2 regions of the Pseudomonas sp. Z4-7 genome follow, and region 1 is predicted to be linked to the other one. Evidence: predicted binding sites of a transcription regulator. Region 1 holds the regulator's gene; the other holds the start of a gene.
The links. Region 1 encodes FliA, which starts transcription of late flagellar genes. Its sites were predicted from a motif close to CTAAAGTTTNNNNNNNNNNNGCCGNTAA; they were not measured.
Positions count from the first base shown of each region.

Region 1 (15,500 bases):
TGGTCATTACCAACCCGACCCACTATGCGGTGGCGCTCAAATACGATCCTGAAAAAGGCAATGCGCCGGTGCTGCTGGCCAAGGGCAGTGATTTCCTGGCGTTGAAGATCCGCGAAATCGCCGTTGCCAACGAAGTGATGCTGCTCGAATCGCCGGCGCTGGCGCGCTCGATCTACTACTCCACCGAACTCGATCAGGAAATTCCCGGAGGTCTGTACCTGGCTGTGGCCCAGGTGCTGGCCTACGTCTACCAGATCCGCCAGCACCGCGCCGGCAAGGGCAAGCGTCCCGAACCGCTCAAGGACCTGCCGATCCCGCCGGATTTGCGGCGCGATTCCTAATTCAGCCGATGCTATTCCCTTAGGGCATCGACAAACCCGTGGCGAGGGAGCTTGCTCCCGCTGGGCCGCGAAGCGGCCCCAAAACCCGCCAGATGCGGGGCATCAGACACGCCGCACCCGCCGGTTTGCGACTGCTTCGCAGCCGAGCGGGAGCAAGCTCCCTCGCCACGGGTACCCTTTCTTCTCAAGTGAACCGTATTACCCTGTGGGAGCGAGCCTGCTCGCGAATGCGCCGATCCAGTCGATACAGGCGCCGACTGACAAACCGCTTTCGCGAGCGGGCTCGCTCCCACAGGGTTGAAGTCGCTTCGGCCTTTCTATTCCAAGCTTTTGCAAAAGTTGGAAAGCTTCTTGCAATACCCCGTCTGCGCCCCCTCCGGGCGTCAAAAGTTTGCTTCACAGGAACGGGGAATATTGGTGGATCGCTCTCAGTTATTCAGCACCGCACGCAGCAACGTAGCCGACCTCAGCCGGGGGAATCTGGGTGTGCCGCTGTTGCTGCTGGTCATGCTTGCCATGATGATGCTGCCGATACCGCCGTTCCTGCTCGACGTGTTCTTCACGTTCAACATTGCGCTGTCCATCGTGGTACTGCTGGTTTGCGTATACGCTCTGCGGCCGCTGGATTTCGCGGTGTTTCCAACCATCCTGCTGGTGGCGACGCTGATGCGCCTGGCGCTGAACGTGGCGTCCACTCGCGTGGTCATGCTCCACGGCCAGGACGGCCACGCTGCCGCCGGTAAGGTGATCCAGGCCTTCGGTGAAGTGGTGATCGGCGGTAACTACGTGGTCGGTATCGTGGTTTTCGCCATCCTGATGATCATCAACTTCGTCGTGGTGACCAAGGGTGCCGGGCGGATTTCCGAGGTGAGCGCGCGTTTCACCCTCGATGCGATGCCCGGCAAGCAGATGGCGATCGACGCCGACCTCAACGCCGGCCTGATCGATCAGAACCAGGCCAAGGCTCGTCGTCTTGACGTGGCTCAGGAGGCCGAGTTCTACGGTTCCATGGACGGTGCGAGCAAGTTCGTGCGTGGCGACGCCATCGCCGGCCTGCTGATTCTGTTCATCAACCTCATCGGCGGGATGGCCGTCGGTATCTTCCAGCACGGTATGACGTTCGGTGATGCTGGCAGGGTCTACGCCTTGCTGACCATCGGTGACGGTTTGGTGGCGCAATTGCCATCACTGTTGTTATCCACAGCTGCCGCGATCATGGTGACCCGTGCTTCGGGCTCCGAAGACATGGGCAAGCAGATCAATCGCCAGATGTTCGCTTCGCCCAAGGCCCTGGCCGTGGCGGCCGGCCTGATGGCGGTGATGGGTATCGTGCCGGGCATGCCCCACGTGTCGTTCCTGAGCATGGCTGCCCTGGCTGCTGGTGGCGCCTACCTGTTCTGGAAAAAGCAGAACGGGCAAAAGGTCCAGGCGCTGGAAGAGGTCAAGCGTCAGCAGGAACTGCTGCCATCGCCGGCGCGGGCCATGGAAACCAAGGAGTTGGGTTGGGACGATGTGACGCCGATCGACATGATCGGCCTGGAAGTCGGCTACCGCCTCATCCCACTGGTCGACCGCAACCAGGGTGGTCAATTGCTGGCCCGGATCAAGGGCGTGCGCAAGAAGCTGTCCCAGGACCTGGGCTTCCTGATGCCCACCGTGCATATCCGCGACAACCTCGATCTGGCCCCAAGCGCCTATCGCCTGACGCTCATGGGCGTGATCCTGGCCGAAGCCGAGATCTATCCTGACCGCGAGCTGGCGATCAACCCAGGACAGGTCTACGGTTCGCTCAACGGTATTACCGCCAAGGATCCGGCTTTCGGCCTGGAAGCGGTGTGGATCGAAATCAGCCAGCGGGCCCAGGCGCAATCGCTCGGTTATACCGTGGTAGACGCCAGCACCGTGGTGGCGACCCACTTGAACCAGATTTTGTACAAGCACTCCAGCGAGCTGATCGGCCACGAGGAAGTCCAGCAATTGCTGCAAGTACTGGCCAAAGGCTCGCCAAAACTGGCCGAGGAGCTGGTGCCGGGCGTGGTGTCGCTGTCGCAGTTGCTCAAGGTGTTGCAGGCGCTGTTGGCCGAACAGGTCCCGGTGCGCGACATTCGCAGTATCGCCGAAGCCATCGCCAACAACGCTTCGAAGAGTCAAGATACCGCCGCGTTGGTCGCTGCGGTGCGAGTCGGCGTATCCCGCGCAATCGTCCAAAGCATTGTAGGCACTGAGTCTGAGCTGCCTGTGATCACTCTGGAGCCAAGGTTGGAACAGATATTGCTCAATAGTCTGCAGAAGGCAGGACAAGGCTCGGAAGAGGGTGTTCTGCTGGAGCCAAGCATGGCCGAGAAGCTGCAGCGTTCGTTGATCGAAGCAGCCCAGCGGCAAGAGATGCAAGGCCAACCGGTGATCCTGCTGGTGGCCGGTCCGATTCGCGCGATGCTCTCGCGATTCGGTCGCCTCGCGGTCCCGGGGCTGCATGTGCTGGCGTACCAGGAAATACCGGACAACAAGCAAGTGACCATCGTTGCGACAGTAGGGCCCAACGGCTGAGGTAGTGGTTTATGCAAGTGAAGCGTTTTTTTGCCGCCGATATGCGTCAGGCCATGAAGCTGGTACGTGACGAGCTGGGCGCTGAAGCAGCCATCATCGGTAATCGCCGGATCGCCGGCGGTGTCGAGCTGACGGCTGCCCTGGATTACAAATTGTCGGCGCTGGCCCCACGGGTTCCGAACATGGAGCTTGAGGATGAGCTGCGCAAGACCCAGTCGCGCATCGCCAGCGCCCAGGCCGAACTGAGCCTGCGCAGCAGCGAAGGCGAAGGCAGCGCGGGGACCAATCGTCAATTGTTCGCCGGCCAGCCATTGACGGCCGGCCTGCCGCTGACCGCTGCCGAACCGCTGATCGAGCCAGCCCAGGCCGAGCCGCGTCGTCCGGTACCGGCGCCAGCCGCGCCAGCCGCGGGTGTCGACCCACGTGCCCTGGACTCGATGCGCTTTGAACTCAACAGCCTGCGTGAGCTGATGGAAGTCCAGCTTGGCTCGTTGGCCTGGAACCAGCTGCAAGGCAGCCGTCCGGCCCAGGCCAACCTGTGGCGTCGCCTGCAACGCATCGGCTTGTCCGGCCCGTTGTCCCGCGACCTGCTGGCACTGATCAACGATATCGAAGAGCCTCGCCAGGCCTGGCGCATGCTGTTGGCGCACCTGGCGCGGATGATCGCCACGCCGGAAGTCGAGCCGCTGGAAGAGGGCGGGGTGATTGCCATGGTCGGCCCGGCCGGCATGGGCAAGACCACCACCCTGGCCAAGCTCGCCGCCCGTTATGTACTCAAGTACGGCGCCCAGAGCATCGCCCTGGTGAGCATGGACAGTTTCCGCATCGGCGCCCAGGAGCAACTCAAGACCCTGGGCCGGATCCTCAATGTGTCGGTGACCCATGTGGATCCGGGCCAATCGCTGGCCCAGGCGCTGGAACCACTGCTGCGCAAGCGCGTCGTGCTGATCGACACCGCCGGCCTGCAAGCCAGCGATCCGGCCCTGCGCATGCAGTTGGAAAGCCTGGCCGGGCGTGGCATCAAGTCAAAAAATTATCTCGTGTTGGCAACCACCAGCCAGAAACAGGTTCTAACCGCCGCATACCACAGCTACAAACGCTGCGGGCTGGCCGGCTGCATCCTGACCAAGCTGGACGAAACGGCAAGCCTGGGCGAGGTGTTGAGCCTGGCGATCGGTCATGAACTACCGGTGGCCTACCTGACCGACGGGCCGCGGATCCCGGATGATTTGCATCTGCCGCGCCGTCATCAACTGGTCAGTCGTGCCGTGAGTGTGCAAATGCAGGAAGAACCCAGCGACGAAGCCATGGCTGACATGTTCGCTGACATCTACCACAGCCCGACCAAGCAGGTCGGCTGAGGTAATCATGAATATTTTTTGTACCTACATCGATGGTCTGCCATGCATTGTTCCGTATGCGAACGCGCAGCCAGTAATGTGGCCTCCGTCTAAGTAAGACAAGGTAAAGAACGAACATGGGCAGCATGCATCCCGTACAGGTGATCGCGGTGACCGGCGGCAAAGGTGGCGTCGGGAAGACTAACGTGTCAGTGAACTTGTCCCTGGCTCTGGCAGAGCTTGGCCGACGGGTCATGCTGCTGGACGCCGACCTGGGCCTGGCGAACGTCGACGTGCTGCTGGGGCTGACCCCCAAGCGCACGCTGGCGGACGTGATCGAAGGCCGCTGCGAACTGCGCGACGTGCTCCTCCAGGGGCCTGGCGGGATTCGCATCGTGCCGGCCGCCTCCGGTACCCAAAGCATGGTTCACCTGACGCCGGCGCAGCACGCCGGCCTGATCCAGGCTTTCAGCGACATCGGCGACAACCTCGATGTGCTGGTGATCGACACGGCCGCCGGTATCGGTGACTCGGTGGTCAGTTTTGTCCGCGCCGCCCAGGAAGTCCTGCTGGTGGTTTGCGACGAACCGACCTCCATCACCGATGCCTACGCCCTGATCAAACTGCTTAACCGCGACTATGGCATGAACCGATTCCGCGTCCTGGCCAACATGGCCCAGAGCCCGCAGGAAGGACGCAACCTGTTCGCCAAGTTGACGAAGGTCACGGATCGCTTCCTGGACGTCGCCCTACAATATGTCGGCGCAGTGCCTTACGACGAAAGCGTACGCAAGGCTGTCCAGAAGCAACGTGCCGTCTATGAAGCTTTTCCACGTTCCAAATGCGCGCTGGCGTTCAAGGCTATCGCCCAGAAGGTCGATACCTGGCCGCTGCCGGCCAACCCTCGCGGGCATCTGGAATTTTTCGTCGAGCGTCTCGTGCAACAAACGGCAGGGCCCGTGTTATGACAGCCAGCGGTTACAACCATCTCTACAAAAAATCGGCACGGGACGCCCAGTACGAACTGATCGAGCGTTATGCGCCGTTGGTCAAGCGCATCGCCTATCACTTGCTGGCACGCTTGCCGGCCAGCGTCCAGGTCGAAGACTTGATCCAGGCGGGCATGATCGGCCTGCTCGAAGTGTCGAACAAATACGACGCGAGCAAGGGCGCCAGTTTCGAAACGTATGCCGGTATCCGGATTCGCGGAGCGATGCTCGATGAAGTCCGCAAGGGCGACTGGGCGCCGCGTTCGGTGCACCGCAATACCCGTATGGTCAGTGACGCAATCCGCGCGATTGAAGCTAAAACCGGGCGTGACGCTAAAGATCACGAAGTTGCGGCCGAACTCCAGTTGAGTCTCGATGATTATTACGGGATTTTGAACGATACCTTGGGCAGCCGCCTGTTCAGTTTCGACGACCTTTTGCAGGACGGCGAGCACGAAGGGCTGCACGAGGACAATGCGAGTGCTCACATGGAGCCGTCGCGTGACCTGGAAGACGAACGTTTCCAGAGCGCGCTGGCGGATGCGATTGCCAATTTGCCGGAGCGTGAGCGACTGGTCTTGGCGCTGTACTACGACGAAGAGCTGAACCTCAAGGAAATCGGTGAGGTCCTGGGGGTCAGCGAATCGCGGGTCAGCCAGTTACACAGCCAGTGCGCGGCCCGCTTGCGGGGGCGTTTGGGGGAGTGGCGAGCGCGCTGACAGGCAGTGTGGGGACGCTGCGAGCGGGGCTGGCATGGCATGTGCCGGGCCAGTCTCCATCCGTGGGACTCCATACCGTTGTCGAGTGTTGTGCCGGATTGATTGAAATGGCGCGTCCAGGTGCTGGGCGCGTTTAAGACTGCTTGGAGGTCGAATTGGACAAGAACATGAAAATCCTCATCGTTGATGACTTCTCAACGATGCGGCGGATCATAAAAAACCTGTTGCGTGACCTCGGGTTCACCAACACGGTCGAGGCTGACGATGGCACCACTGCCATTCCAGTCCTCAACAGCGGGAGCATCGACTTTCTGGTGACTGACTGGAACATGCCCGGCATGACCGGTATCGACTTGCTGCGCCACGTGCGCGCCGATGAAAAACTCAAGCACCTGCCGGTGCTGATGGTCACCGCCGAAGCCAAGCGCGAGCAGATCATCGAAGCGGCCCAGGCCGGTGTAAACGGCTATGTGGTCAAACCCTTCACGGCCCAGGCGTTGAAAGAGAAGATCGAAAAAATCTTCGAACGCATCGGTTAACGGCGCCACGGGGGAGCTATGGACAACGAATCTTCAATGGGCGATTTCGAATCGACCCTGAAAAAACATGCCCGCGAACTGGTCGACAGCCTTGAAAAGGGCCGCTTCGGTGACGCGGTTCAAATGATTCATGAGCTCAACCAGACCCGTGACCGCGGGCTGTACCAGGAAGTCGGCAAGCTCACCCGTGAACTGCACAGCGCGATCGTCAATTTCCAGATCGATCCGAACATGCCACAGGCCGAGGAAGTCTCGCAGATCACCGACGCCACCGAGCGCCTGGGGTATGTGGTCAAGCTGACCGAAGCCGCGGCCAACCGCACCATGGACCTGGTGGAAAGCGCTACTCCGCTGGTCAACGGCCTGAGCGAGGAAGCCCAGGCGTTGAGTACCGATTGGGGGCGCTTCATGCGTCGCGAAGTCGGTGCCGAGGAGTTTCGCGAGTTGGCCCGTCGGGTCGACGGTTTCCTGACGCGCAGCAGCAGCGAAAACCGCGCCGTGGCGAGCAATCTCAATGACATCCTGCTGGCCCAGGACTACCAGGACCTGACAGGCCAGGTGATCAAGCGCGTGACCCAGTTGGTTACCGAAGTGGAAAGCAATTTGCTCAAACTGGTGCTCATGGCCAGCCAGGTTGATCGCTTTGCCGGCATCGAACACGACCGTGCGGCGATACTTGCTGAAAAAGATCCACAAAAACATCTCTCTCAGGGTGAAGGTCCGCAGATTCATGCCGATAAAAGAGAAGACGTTGTGTCCGGTCAGGACGATGTGGACGATTTGTTGTCCAGCCTTGGATTTTGAGTTTTAGCCCTATTTTAGGAGCAGCCATTAATGAGCTTCGGCGCCGATGAAGAGATCCTTCAGGATTTCCTGGTTGAGGCCGGCGAGATTCTAGAGCAACTGTCCGAACAGCTGGTCGAGCTGGAAAGCCGACCAGATGATGCGGATCTGCTCAATGCAATTTTTCGCGGTTTCCACACTGTAAAAGGAGGCGCCGGCTTCCTCCAGCTCAATGAGCTGGTGGAGTGCTGCCACATTGCCGAAAACGTGTTCGACATCCTGCGCAAGGGTGAGCGTCGCGTTGACTCGGAATTGATGGACGTCGTGCTCGAAGCGCTGGATGCGGTCAACAGCATGTTCAGCGAAGTGCGCGAGCGTTCGCCGATCACCCCCGCCACGCCTGAGCTGCTTGCTGCATTGGCGCGCCTGGCGGAGCCGCAGTCGGCTGACGAAGCCGCGCCGGTCGCCGAGCCTGTTGCTGAAGAGCCGGTTGCCGAGGAATCGGGTGACATTACCGACCACGAATTTGAGTCGCTGCTGGACTCGCTGAGTGCCGTCAAGGCCCAGGCCGAGGCTCCGGCCGCACCCGCCGCAACCGCTGCGGCGCCAGCCGCCGCTGCCGCCGGCAGTGATGAAATCACCGACGCCGAGTTCGAGTCGTTGCTCGACCAGCTCCACGGCAAAGGCCAGTTCGCTCCTGATGCCGTTGCCGCCCCGGCGGCCCCGGCCGCGCCAAAGGCTGCGGGGGATAACTCCGACATCACCGACGACGAATTCGAAGCGTTGCTCGACCAGTTGCACGGCAAGGGCACCTTTGCCGTCGATGCGCTGGATTCGGCCATCGCTGCTGCGCCAGCCCCGGCCAAGCCAACCGCGGCCGCCGCCGGTGGCGACCTGATCAGCGACCACGAGTTCGAATCACTGCTCGACGAATTGCACGGCAAGGGCAAGTTCAGCGAAGTCGGGACGGCCACCGCCGCGCCTGCCGCCGCCACTGCTGCGCCGGCCGCCAAGGCCGTGCCCAAGCCCGCTGCCAAGGCACCGGACCCGAAGGCCGAGACACCCAAGCCTGCCGCCGCCGCAGCGCCGGCACCAGCCCGTGCGCCGTCTGCGCCCCCTGCGGAGAAACCGGCGAGCGAAGCCGAGACCACCGTTCGGGTCGACACCGCGCGCCTGGACGAAATCATGAACATGGTCGGCGAACTGGTGCTGGTGCGTAACCGCCTGGTGCGCCTGGGCCTCAACAGCCAGGACGAAGCGATGTCCAAGGCCGTGTCGAACCTCGACGTGGTCACGGCTGACCTGCAGACCGCGGTCATGAAGACCCGGATGCAGCCGATCAAGAAAGTCTTCGGGCGCTTCCCGCGCTTGGTTCGTGACCTGGCTCGCCAGCTCAAGAAAGAGATCAACCTGGAACTGGTGGGTGAAGAGACCGACCTCGACAAGAACCTTGTCGAGGCCCTGGCCGACCCGCTGGTCCACTTGGTGCGCAACGCGGTCGACCACGGCATCGAGTCGCCGGAAGAGCGCGAGGCCTCGGGCAAGGTCCGCAGCGGCAAGGTGATCCTGGCCGCCGAGCAGGAGGGCGACCACATCCTGCTGTCGATCTCCGACGACGGCAAGGGCATGGACCCGAACGTGCTCCGGGCGATCGCGGTGAAACGCGGCGTAATGGACAAGGACGCGGCCGATCGCCTGAGCGACACCGAGTGCTACAACCTGATTTTCGCTCCGGGCTTCTCGACCAAGACCGAGATATCCGACGTGTCGGGTCGTGGCGTGGGCATGGACGTGGTGAAAACCAAGATTTCCCAGCTCAACGGCTCGATCAACATCTACTCGACCAAGGGCCAGGGCTCGAAAATCGTCATCAAGGTCCCGTTGACCCTGGCGATCATGCCGACCCTGATGGTGATGCTGGGCAACCAGGCCTTCGCCTTCCCGCTGGTCAACGTCAACGAGATCTTCCACCTCGACCTGTCGCGCACCAACGTGGTCGACGGCCAGGAAGTGGTCATCGTGCGGGACAAGGCGCTGCCGCTGTTCTACCTCAAGCGCTGGCTGGTCAGCTCCGCCGCTCATGTCGAGCAGGGCGAGGGCCACGTGGTGATCCTTTCGGTGGGCACCCAGCGGATCGGCTTCGTCGTCGACCAACTGGTGGGCCAGGAAGAAGTGGTCATCAAGCCGTTGGGCAAGATGCTCCAAGGCACCCCGGGCATGTCCGGCGCCACCATCACCGGCGACGGCCGCATCGCGTTGATTCTCGATGTGCCTAGCATGCTCAAGCGCTACGCCGCCCGGCGTATTTGATTCTGGAGGGGTGCGGCCTGGCGCCGCGCCTCGTCTAACGGAGTGTTTATGGTAGTTAAAGTCCTGGTGGTGGACGATTCGGGGTTCTTCCGCCGCCGCGTCTCGGAAATTCTTTCGGCGGACACCAGCATTCAGGTCGTCGGTACGGCGACCAACGGCAAAGAGGCTATCGATCAGGCGCTGGCGCTCAAGCCGGACGTGATCACCATGGACTACGAGATGCCGATGATGGATGGCATCACGGCGGTGCGGCATATCATGCAGCGCTGCCCGACCCCGGTGTTGATGTTCTCGTCCCTGACCCATGAAGGCGCCCGTGTCACCCTCGATGCGCTGGACGCCGGGGCGGTCGACTTCCTGCCGAAGAATTTCGAAGACATCTCGCGCAACCCGGACAAGGTCCGCCAGTTGCTGTGCGAGAAAGTCCACAGCATTTCCCGCAGCAATCGCCGGGTCAGTGCCTACAGCGCACCGGCGCCCGCGCCGGTTGTTGCGCCGACGTCCGCGCCCGCGTCTTCTTCCTCGTCGAGCAGCTTCAATCCGGCCCCGGTACGCAGTGCTCCGGCACCGGCGCCGGCGCGTTCGGCACCGGCCAGCGCAGCGTCGCCGGCACCCAAGCGCAAGGCCTACAAACTTGTTGCCATCGGTACGTCCACCGGCGGCCCGGTGGCGCTGCAGCGGGTCCTGACCCAACTGCCGGCGAATTTCCCGGCGCCCATCGTGCTGATCCAGCACATGCCTGCGGCGTTCACCAAGGCGTTTGCCGAGCGCCTGGACAAACTCTGCCGCATCAGCGTCAAGGAAGCCGAGGACGGCGACATCCTGCGGCCGGGGCTGGCGCTGTTGGCGCCGGGTGGCAAGCAGATGATGATCGACGGCCGTGGCGCGGTGAAAATCCTGCCAGGTGACGAGCGTCTCAACTACAAGCCTTGCGTGGACATTACCTTCGGTTCCGCGGCGAAGTCCTACGGCGACAAAGTTCTGGCGGTGGTCCTCACCGGCATGGGCGCTGACGGTCGCGAGGGCGCGCGCCTGCTCAAGCAGGGCGGCAGCGCGATCTGGGCCCAGGACGAGGCCAGTTGCGTGATCTATGGCATGCCCATGGCAATCGTCAAGGCCGACCTGGCCGACGCGGTCTACAGCCTGGACGACATAGGTAAACATCTGGTCGAGGCGTGCCTGTAATGGACGTGCTCAGCCTGATCGGCATCATCATGGCGTTCGTCGCCATCATTGGTGGCAATTACCTGGAAGGCGGTCACCTCGGCGCGTTGGCCAATGGCCCGGCCGCGTTGATCGTGATCGGTGGCACCGTAGGCGCTGCGCTGTTGCAGTCGCCGATGAGCGCCTTCAAGCGCGCCATGCAGGTATTGGTGTGGATTCTGTTCCCGCCGCGGGTCGACCTGGCCGGCGGCATCGACCGCGTGGTGAACTGGAGCCTGACCGCCCGCAAGGAAGGCTTGCTGGGGCTGGAAGGGGTGGCCGACGCCGAACCCGACAGCTACTCGCGCAAGGGCCTGCAATTGTTGGTCGACGGCGCCGAGCCGGAAGCGATCCGCAGCATCCTGGAGGTGGATTTCTACACCCAGGAAAGTCGCGACATCGAAGCGGCGAAAGTCTTCGAAAGCATGGGCGGCTATGCGCCGACCATCGGCATCATCGGTGCGGTGATGGGCCTGATCCATGTGATGGGCAACCTGGCCGACCCGTCGCAGCTGGGCAGCGGCATCGCCGTGGCCTTCGTCGCTACCATCTATGGCGTGGCGAGCGCCAACCTGGTGCTGCTGCCGATCGCGGCCAAGCTCAAGTCCATCGCGTTGCGCCAGTCGCGCTACCGCGAAATGCTGCTGGAAGGCATCTTGTCGATCGCCGAAGGTGAAAACCCGCGCTCCATCGAGTTGAAGCTCCAGGGCTTCATGGACTGATGGAGGATATGGAAGATGGCGCGTCGCAGACATCGTGAAGAACACGTCAACCATGAACGCTGGCTGGTTTCCTACGCCGACTTCATCACGTTGCTGTTTGCCTTTTTTGTGGTCATGTATTCGATCTCCTCGGTCAATGAGGGCAAATACAAGGTCATTTCCGAAGCGTTGATTGGCGTTTTCACTGACTCGGACCGTGCTCTCAAGCCGATTCCCATCGGCGACGAACGGCCGAAGACGACGACCCCGGCGAAGCCGTTGGTCAAGGACAGCGAGCAGGTTGATGCTGGCATTGCCGGTGGCAGCGATCCGTTGAAAAGCATTGCCGACGACATCAGCGCGGCGTTCGGCGACCTGATCAGCTCCAACCAGATGACCGTGCGCGGCAATGAGTTGTGGGTCGAGATCGAGCTCAATTCCAGCCTGCTGTTCGGTAGCGGCGACGCGATGCCCAGCGACATGGCGTTCAATATCATCGATAAGGTCGCGGCGATCCTGAAACCGTTCGACAACCCGATCCACGTCGAAGGTTTCACTGATGACCAGCCGATCCGCACCGCGCAGTACCCGACCAACTGGGAGCTGTCGTCGGCCCGTTCGGCGAGCATTGTGCGCATGCTTGCCATGCAGGGCGTCAATCCCGGGCGCCTGGCCTCGGTGGGGTATGGCGAATTCCAGCCGGTGGCCAACAACGCCACCGCCGAAGGGCGCGCGCGCAACCGGCGGGTAGTGCTGGTGGTCTCGCGCAACCTTGATGTCCGGCGCAGCCTGACCGGTACCGGCACCGCCAATGCAAAACCCGATGCGGCATTGAAGCGGGCTGGCACACAAACTGCACCGACCCCGGTCAAGTCGCCGGAAAGACAGAACGCCGTCAATTCTCCGTCACCGGCTTTATAACCGAGCTATTTCTCGGTCGAACCCGTTTCGACCGGGAGGAACGATCCGAATGAGAGTCTGGGCAGTCGCCAATCAAAAAGGTGGTGTGGGCAAAACCACATCCTCCATCGCTTTAGCCGGTTTGCTGGCCGAGGCGGGCAAGCGCGTGGTCATCGTCGATCTGGACCCCCACGGCTCGATGACCAGCTATTTCGGCTACGATCCCGATAGCCTGGAGCACAGCAACTACGACTTGTTCCTGCACAAGGGCAGCGTGCCCGAGGGCTTGCCGGGCCAGTTGTTGCTGTCTACCAGTGACGAGCGGATTTCCCTGCTGCCATCGAGCACGGCCCTGGCCACCCTGGAGCGCCAGTCGCCCGGGCAGGGCGGTCTGGGCTTGGTGATCGCCAAGAGTCTGGCGCAGCTGTGGCAGGATTTCGATTACGCAATCATCGACAGCCCGCCATTGCTCGGGCTACTGATGGTCAACGCCCTGGCCGCGAGCCAGCAACTGGTGATTCCGGTGCAGACCGAGCACCTGGCTGTCAAAGGCCTGGAGCGCATGGTCAACACCCTGGCGATGGTCAACCGCTCGCGCAAGCAATCCCTGGCGTTCAACATCGTGCCGACCCTGTTCGACCGTCGCACCCAGGCGTCCCTCGGTACCCTGCGCGTGCTGCGCGATATGTACCCGGACGACATCTGGCAAGGTTATATCCCGGTCGATACGCGTCTGCGCGATGCCAGCCGCGCCGGAGTGACCCCTTCGCAATTCGATGGCAAGAGCCGTGGCGTCCTGGCCTATCGCGCGCTTCTCAAGCATCTGCTGGCCCAGCAGCTCGTTCCGCAGCAGGTGGCTTGAAGTGACGAAATTTTCCACAGCCGTTGTGCTTGCTTGCGGGCGCTCAAGTCCTGACGTATCCATGCCGATAACCTTTTCAAGTGGCGCACAGTTCTCATGAACCGCCCGATCAAGACAACCTCGCGTCCGCAACTGGCCTTGCAGTCCTACCTGGACGGGCTCTTGCAGGAAGCGACCGAAGAATTGCCAGCGCCGCCGAGCGCGGCCGAGGCGTTGCCCGAGCCCGTCGTCGAAGCCGAAGCTGAAGCTGTACTGGACGAGTTCCAGGCGGCCGTGCTCGAAGAGCAGGCCCGTGATGCACGGATTTCCATGACTGCCGCAGCGGTCGAGGCGCCGCTCGTCAAGCCGAAGGTGGCCGTGATGGAAGCGCCCGCGCCGATCCTGGCGCCGGTCTCGACCGTTGCACCGTTGTTGCAGGGCCTGGTGACGCCGGTAGTGGAAATCCACTTGCCGCCGCCGAGCAACACACCGCCGCCGGTGCAGGGCGACGACCGTCCGGCCTGGGCCGCCGAGCCGTTCGAGTGTCTGTTGTTCGATGTGGCCGGGTTGACCCTGGCGGTGCCGCTGGTGTGCCTGGGATCGATTTATTCCCTGGCGGGGCAGGAATTGACGCCGTTGTTCGGCCAGCCGGAATGGTTCCTCGGGATCCTGCCGAGCCAGGCCGGCAACCTGAAGGTGCTGGACACCGCGCGCTGGGTCATGCCGGACCGTTATCGCGATGATTTTCGCCAGGGCCTGCAATACGTGATTTCAGTGCAAGGCTACGAGTGGGGATTGGCGGTGCATCAGGTCAGCCGTTCGCTGCGCCTGGACCCGAACGAAATCAAATGGCGCAGCCATCGAGGACAACGGCCATGGCTGGCCGGTACGGTGATCGAACACATGTGCGCCTTGCTGGACGTTTCCGAACTGGCGGAGCTGATCGCCAGCGGCGGGGCAAAACACCTGGGCGGCAGCAAGCCGGTCCAGAAACCGAAATAAGACAACCGGGGGCGCAGGGCGCCGCCGGACAGAACACACACCGCCACAGGCGGTTTTTCGAGGGGTCAGGGTATGAATGATAAGGCGTCGTCTCAAAAGGGTTCTGAAGATCCGATTCTGCAATGGGTGACCTTCAAGCTCGATAACGAAACCTACGGCATCAACGTGATGCGCGTTCAGGAAGTGCTGCGCTACACCGAGATCGCCCCGGTTCCAGGTGCGCCAAGCTATGTGCTGGGGATCATCAACCTGCGTGGCAACGTGGTCACCGTGATCGATACCCGTCAACGCTTCGGCCTGATGAACGCCGAGATCAGCGACAACACTCGGATCGTCATCATCGAAGCCGACAAGCAAGTGGTTGGCATCATGGTCGACAGCGTCGCCGAAGTGGTTTACCTGCGTCAGTCGGAAATCGAAACCGCGCCGAACGTCGGTAACGAAGAGTCCGCCAAGTTCATTCAGGGCGTGTGCAACAAGAACAACGAGTTGCTGATCCTGGTTGAACTGGACAAGATGATGAGCGAAGAAGAGTGGTCGGAACTGGAGAGTATCTGATTTGATTCTTGAGGTAGCAGTCATTGTCCTGTTCCTTTTCTGGGCAGGCACGCTGGCAATGTTCGTGTCCTATATACGCGGCCAGCGGCAGATCGCCGCTCAGCAGGCCCAGGGCGATGCGCTGCGCGATCAGCGCATCCGCGACCTGGCCAAGCGGGTCGACGACTATCAGAACGGCACCGTGCGCATGGGCGAAGCGCTCCATGAGCTGCGTGCCGTGGTCGGGCCATTGCCGGACAAACTGGCGCAGCTGGAACAGCGCGACCCCTCCAGCCTGTCCTTCGCCCAGGCCGCCCGCCTGGTCGGCATGGGCGCCAGCGTCGACGAACTGACCCAGGCGTGTGGTCTGACCCAGGCCGAAGCGGAATTGATGAGCAAGTTGCACAAGGGCGGCTGAAGCTATTTCTCCCCCTGAACCCTGTGGGAGCGAGCCTGCTCGCGAAAGCGGTGTGACAGTCAATGAAGATGCTGACTGACCGGACGCCTTCGCGAGCAAGCTCGCTCCCACAGGTTTTTCTGGCGTTCGAAATAATCAATCCAACCCCGCCCCCGTGGCGAGGGAGCGTTGTCGCTGGTCAGTAATCATTCCCGCGGTCCGTGACGTCTGTGTGGGAGCGAGCCTGCTCGCGAAAGCGGCGTGACAGTCAATGGAGATGTTGACTGACCGGACGCCTTCGCGGCCGCTGCGCAGCCGAGCGGGAGCAAGCTCCCTCGCCACGGGGGTAGC
Region 1 is NZ_CP071642.1:4,339,633-4,355,132, reverse strand. Features, by position in the region: gene flhB (flagellar biosynthesis protein FlhB) at 1-341, shown strand, start outside; gene flhA (flagellar biosynthesis protein FlhA) at 759-2,888, shown strand; gene flhF (flagellar biosynthesis protein FlhF) at 2,900-4,249, shown strand; gene fleN (flagellar synthesis regulator FleN) at 4,366-5,196, shown strand; gene fliA (RNA polymerase sigma factor FliA) at 5,193-5,936, shown strand; gene J3P91_RS19495 (chemotaxis response regulator CheY) at 6,104-6,475, shown strand; gene J3P91_RS19490 (protein phosphatase CheZ) at 6,494-7,279, shown strand; gene J3P91_RS19485 (chemotaxis protein CheA) at 7,310-9,568, shown strand; gene J3P91_RS19480 (protein-glutamate methylesterase/protein-glutamine glutaminase) at 9,617-10,753, shown strand; gene J3P91_RS19475 (flagellar motor protein) at 10,753-11,493, shown strand; gene motD (flagellar motor protein MotD) at 11,509-12,393, shown strand; gene J3P91_RS19465 (ParA family protein) at 12,443-13,234, shown strand; gene J3P91_RS19460 (chemotaxis protein CheW) at 13,331-14,215, shown strand; gene J3P91_RS19455 (chemotaxis protein CheW) at 14,288-14,773, shown strand; gene J3P91_RS19450 (DUF2802 domain-containing protein) at 14,775-15,170, shown strand.

Region 2 (2,884 bases), 300 kb from region 1:
CAGCTTGCAGCCGGTTGCGGAAATATCCAGCAGTTTGCCGTTCACCGGTGACTTCAGCTTGTCGCCACCCAGTTCAACATTCACCAGTTGCGCCAGTTTCAGTGCGGCCCGGAAGGCGTTGCGGCGTTGGTGGTAAACCACTTCTTCAGGCAGGGCGCCGCGGTAGCAGCGGCCGTCCTTCGAGTCCTGGATAGTCAGGGGCCCGTTGCCTTCCCACGCGATGCGCACGCCGTCATGAAAACCCTCGACCCGAAACGGCTCGCCTGCCAGCAGGAAACGCTCGCCGTCCCGTGGGATCATTTCGTCCAGGGCGATGGTGTTGGTCTCGCGATCGACATCCACCAGGTAGCTCTGGAAACGCTGGGTGCGCTCATGAAAGGTAATGATCAGGGGGTCGTGGCTCTCTTGCAGCATCCGCAGGTTGCCGGAGATTTCCAGGGGAGTGGTGAGGACCATGGGCGGCTGCGGAGCATCATCCGCGTTTGTGGCATTGAACACGGTGGGTCAATCTCCAGGCAAAATACGACTACAAAGAGCCAGCATTTTGCCAGCATGTATCGCGCGTTGATAGTGCGCAGGCATCGTTCATTTCACGCCTGGCTGAGCGGACGGTGCTTGACCATTTTAGCGGTCGAACCGCGAGCGTCGTAGAGCGTAGGGATTTCGCCGCCATTGAGGATCCGCAACTGGTTGGCGGTAGCGACTTGCTGCATCTGGATGGATTGACCGTTGCGGGCGTTGGCGGCCTGGCACTGGCTGAGCAGGTCATTGAGCACCGCGCTTTGCGACAACAGCTGATCGCCAACCGACGACTGGCTGGCCAGTTGCGCGAGGCCGTTGTTGTCAGCGGGCAGGTTGAGGCTGGCGAGAATCTCGCTGCGCTTGCGGCCATGCTGATCGAGCAAAATGATCAATGCCTGTTTCTGCGCCAGAAGATTTTCCAGCAGAGGCATATCCCGCCCGTGCAATGCCAGGGCTTCGGTCTGCAACAGCTCCAGCAATTGTTGCGCCGGGGCAAAGTCGTCGATGATCAATTGCAACAAATTAGTATCGTGCATGGCTGGCCTTGGGTCTTAAGCGTCCAAAAGCCTGGCGCTGGCATCAGCCTAGCGCTGGGCTTCGAAGTTGAGCAGTTTGCTGGCTACACGGTTGCTGTCGACTTTATAGCTGCCATCGGCGATTGCTGCTTTCAACTGCGCCACGCGGGCGTCGTCGACGACAGGTTGATCGCGCAGCTTGTCAGTGACCTTCTGCAACTGCTGAGCCTCATTGCTGAGGTGTACCGACTCCCCGTTGTTGACAGTGGCGGCCTTGTCAGCCGGCTTGGACTTGTCGGTTTCGACGGTTTCCTTGCTGGCGCCAGTGCGCGTTGTGCCTGTCAGCGGCGAGGAGCTGTTTAAACGATTGAAATCGATGACCATGGTAAAAAACCTCTGGGTATTTGGACGCTTGCCATGTTTTCGGCCATTCCCAAAATAACTTTAGGCTCATTTATCAAATGAACGTGCGCACGTCTGCGCTTGCCTTTGCGTAAGGCACAGTCTAGGGAACACCGAGGTCAAGCGCCAGCCTGTCTACCCCGTTACATGGCCACTTCCACGTGGCCGGGCGCTATCACCTGCGCCTTGATTACCCGTTTCGAATTGAGGTTCTTTACCCGAATCTGCTCGCGTACGCCGCCATTGGCCAGCGCCTCGCCGGGCATCCGCACGGCCAGGGTGCCGCTGCGGGCGGTAATGACGACCTGGTCGCCCTTGCGGATCACTTCGGCCTGTTCCAGGTGCACGAGGGTGACGACCTGATCGGCGACCATTGGTCGGACAAGTTTCTGCCCGATGGCCTGATCGACGGACGTCAGGAAACCCTGGCTGATCTGGCTGATGTCGCGTTCACGCAGCATTACGTCCTGGGGCTCGACAATCCCGGCGCGCTTGAGCGGACGGGTGGTCGTGACGATCTCGCGGAACAGCCGCACTTGAGCGGGCACAAAAACCGTCCAGGGCGCGGCGCTGTCGCAACGTACCTTCACCGTGACCCGACCCAGGGGCCTGGCCGGGCTTTCCAGCGAGGCAGTCAATTCCTTGTCGCACATCGGCATGCGCAGGCGCGGATCGAGCTGGTTGACTTCGATCTCGTAGCGACCTTCGGTTTGACTGGTTGCCAGATAGTCTTCTACGGTGAATTCAAGAAAGCCCTGCGTGACGCCGATAAGGAGATCAGGCAAGGTAACCGGCACATCAGCGACGGCGCGTCCGCCGACCGCGAACAGGCAGACGGCCAACAGTGCACCGAGCCAATGGCGGCAGTGAGTGGTCAGGCGTCGAGAAAATGTCGTTTGTGCGTTCATGCCGGTTCAATAGCAAGCCCCGTGCCGTTTAGTGATGAATGCGCGTCGGACACATTAGCGTTAGGTAGGAGTCAGGGCATGGCGGGAGTGATGGATTCGGTAAACCAGCGCACACAGCTGGTCGGTCAGAATCGCCTGGAGCTGTTGTTGTTCCGTCTCGATGGCCAACAACTGTATGGGATCAACGTATTCAAGGTCCGCGAGGTGCTGCAATGCCCTAAACTGACCCTGATGCCGAAATCCAGTCCCGTCGTGTGCGGTGTGGCGAATATCCGGGGTGCGACCATCCCGATTCTCGACCTGGCAATGGCGACCGGTTCCGGTCGGCTGCTGGATCAGAGCAATCCGTTTGTGATCATCACCGAGTACAACACCAAGACCCAAGGGTTCCTGGTGCGGTCGGTGGAGCGCATCGTCAACATGAACTGGGAAGAGATCCATCCACCACCCAAGGGCACCGGCCGCGATCACTACCTGACGGCGGTGACCCGGGTCGACAACCAGCTGGTTGAAATCATCGACGTGGAGAAGATCCTC
Region 2 is NZ_CP071642.1:4,643,867-4,646,750, reverse strand. Features, by position in the region: gene J3P91_RS20705 (flagellar brake protein) at 1-498, opposite strand, end outside; gene J3P91_RS20700 (flagella synthesis protein FlgN) at 591-1,058, opposite strand; gene flgM (flagellar biosynthesis anti-sigma factor FlgM) at 1,107-1,421, opposite strand; gene flgA (flagellar basal body P-ring formation chaperone FlgA) at 1,583-2,347, opposite strand; gene J3P91_RS20685 (chemotaxis protein CheV) at 2,426-2,884, shown strand, end outside.
Region 2: flgM (flagellar biosynthesis anti-sigma factor FlgM) is a predicted target of FliA. The motif match lies at 1,458-1,485, and genes of this name have one in related genera.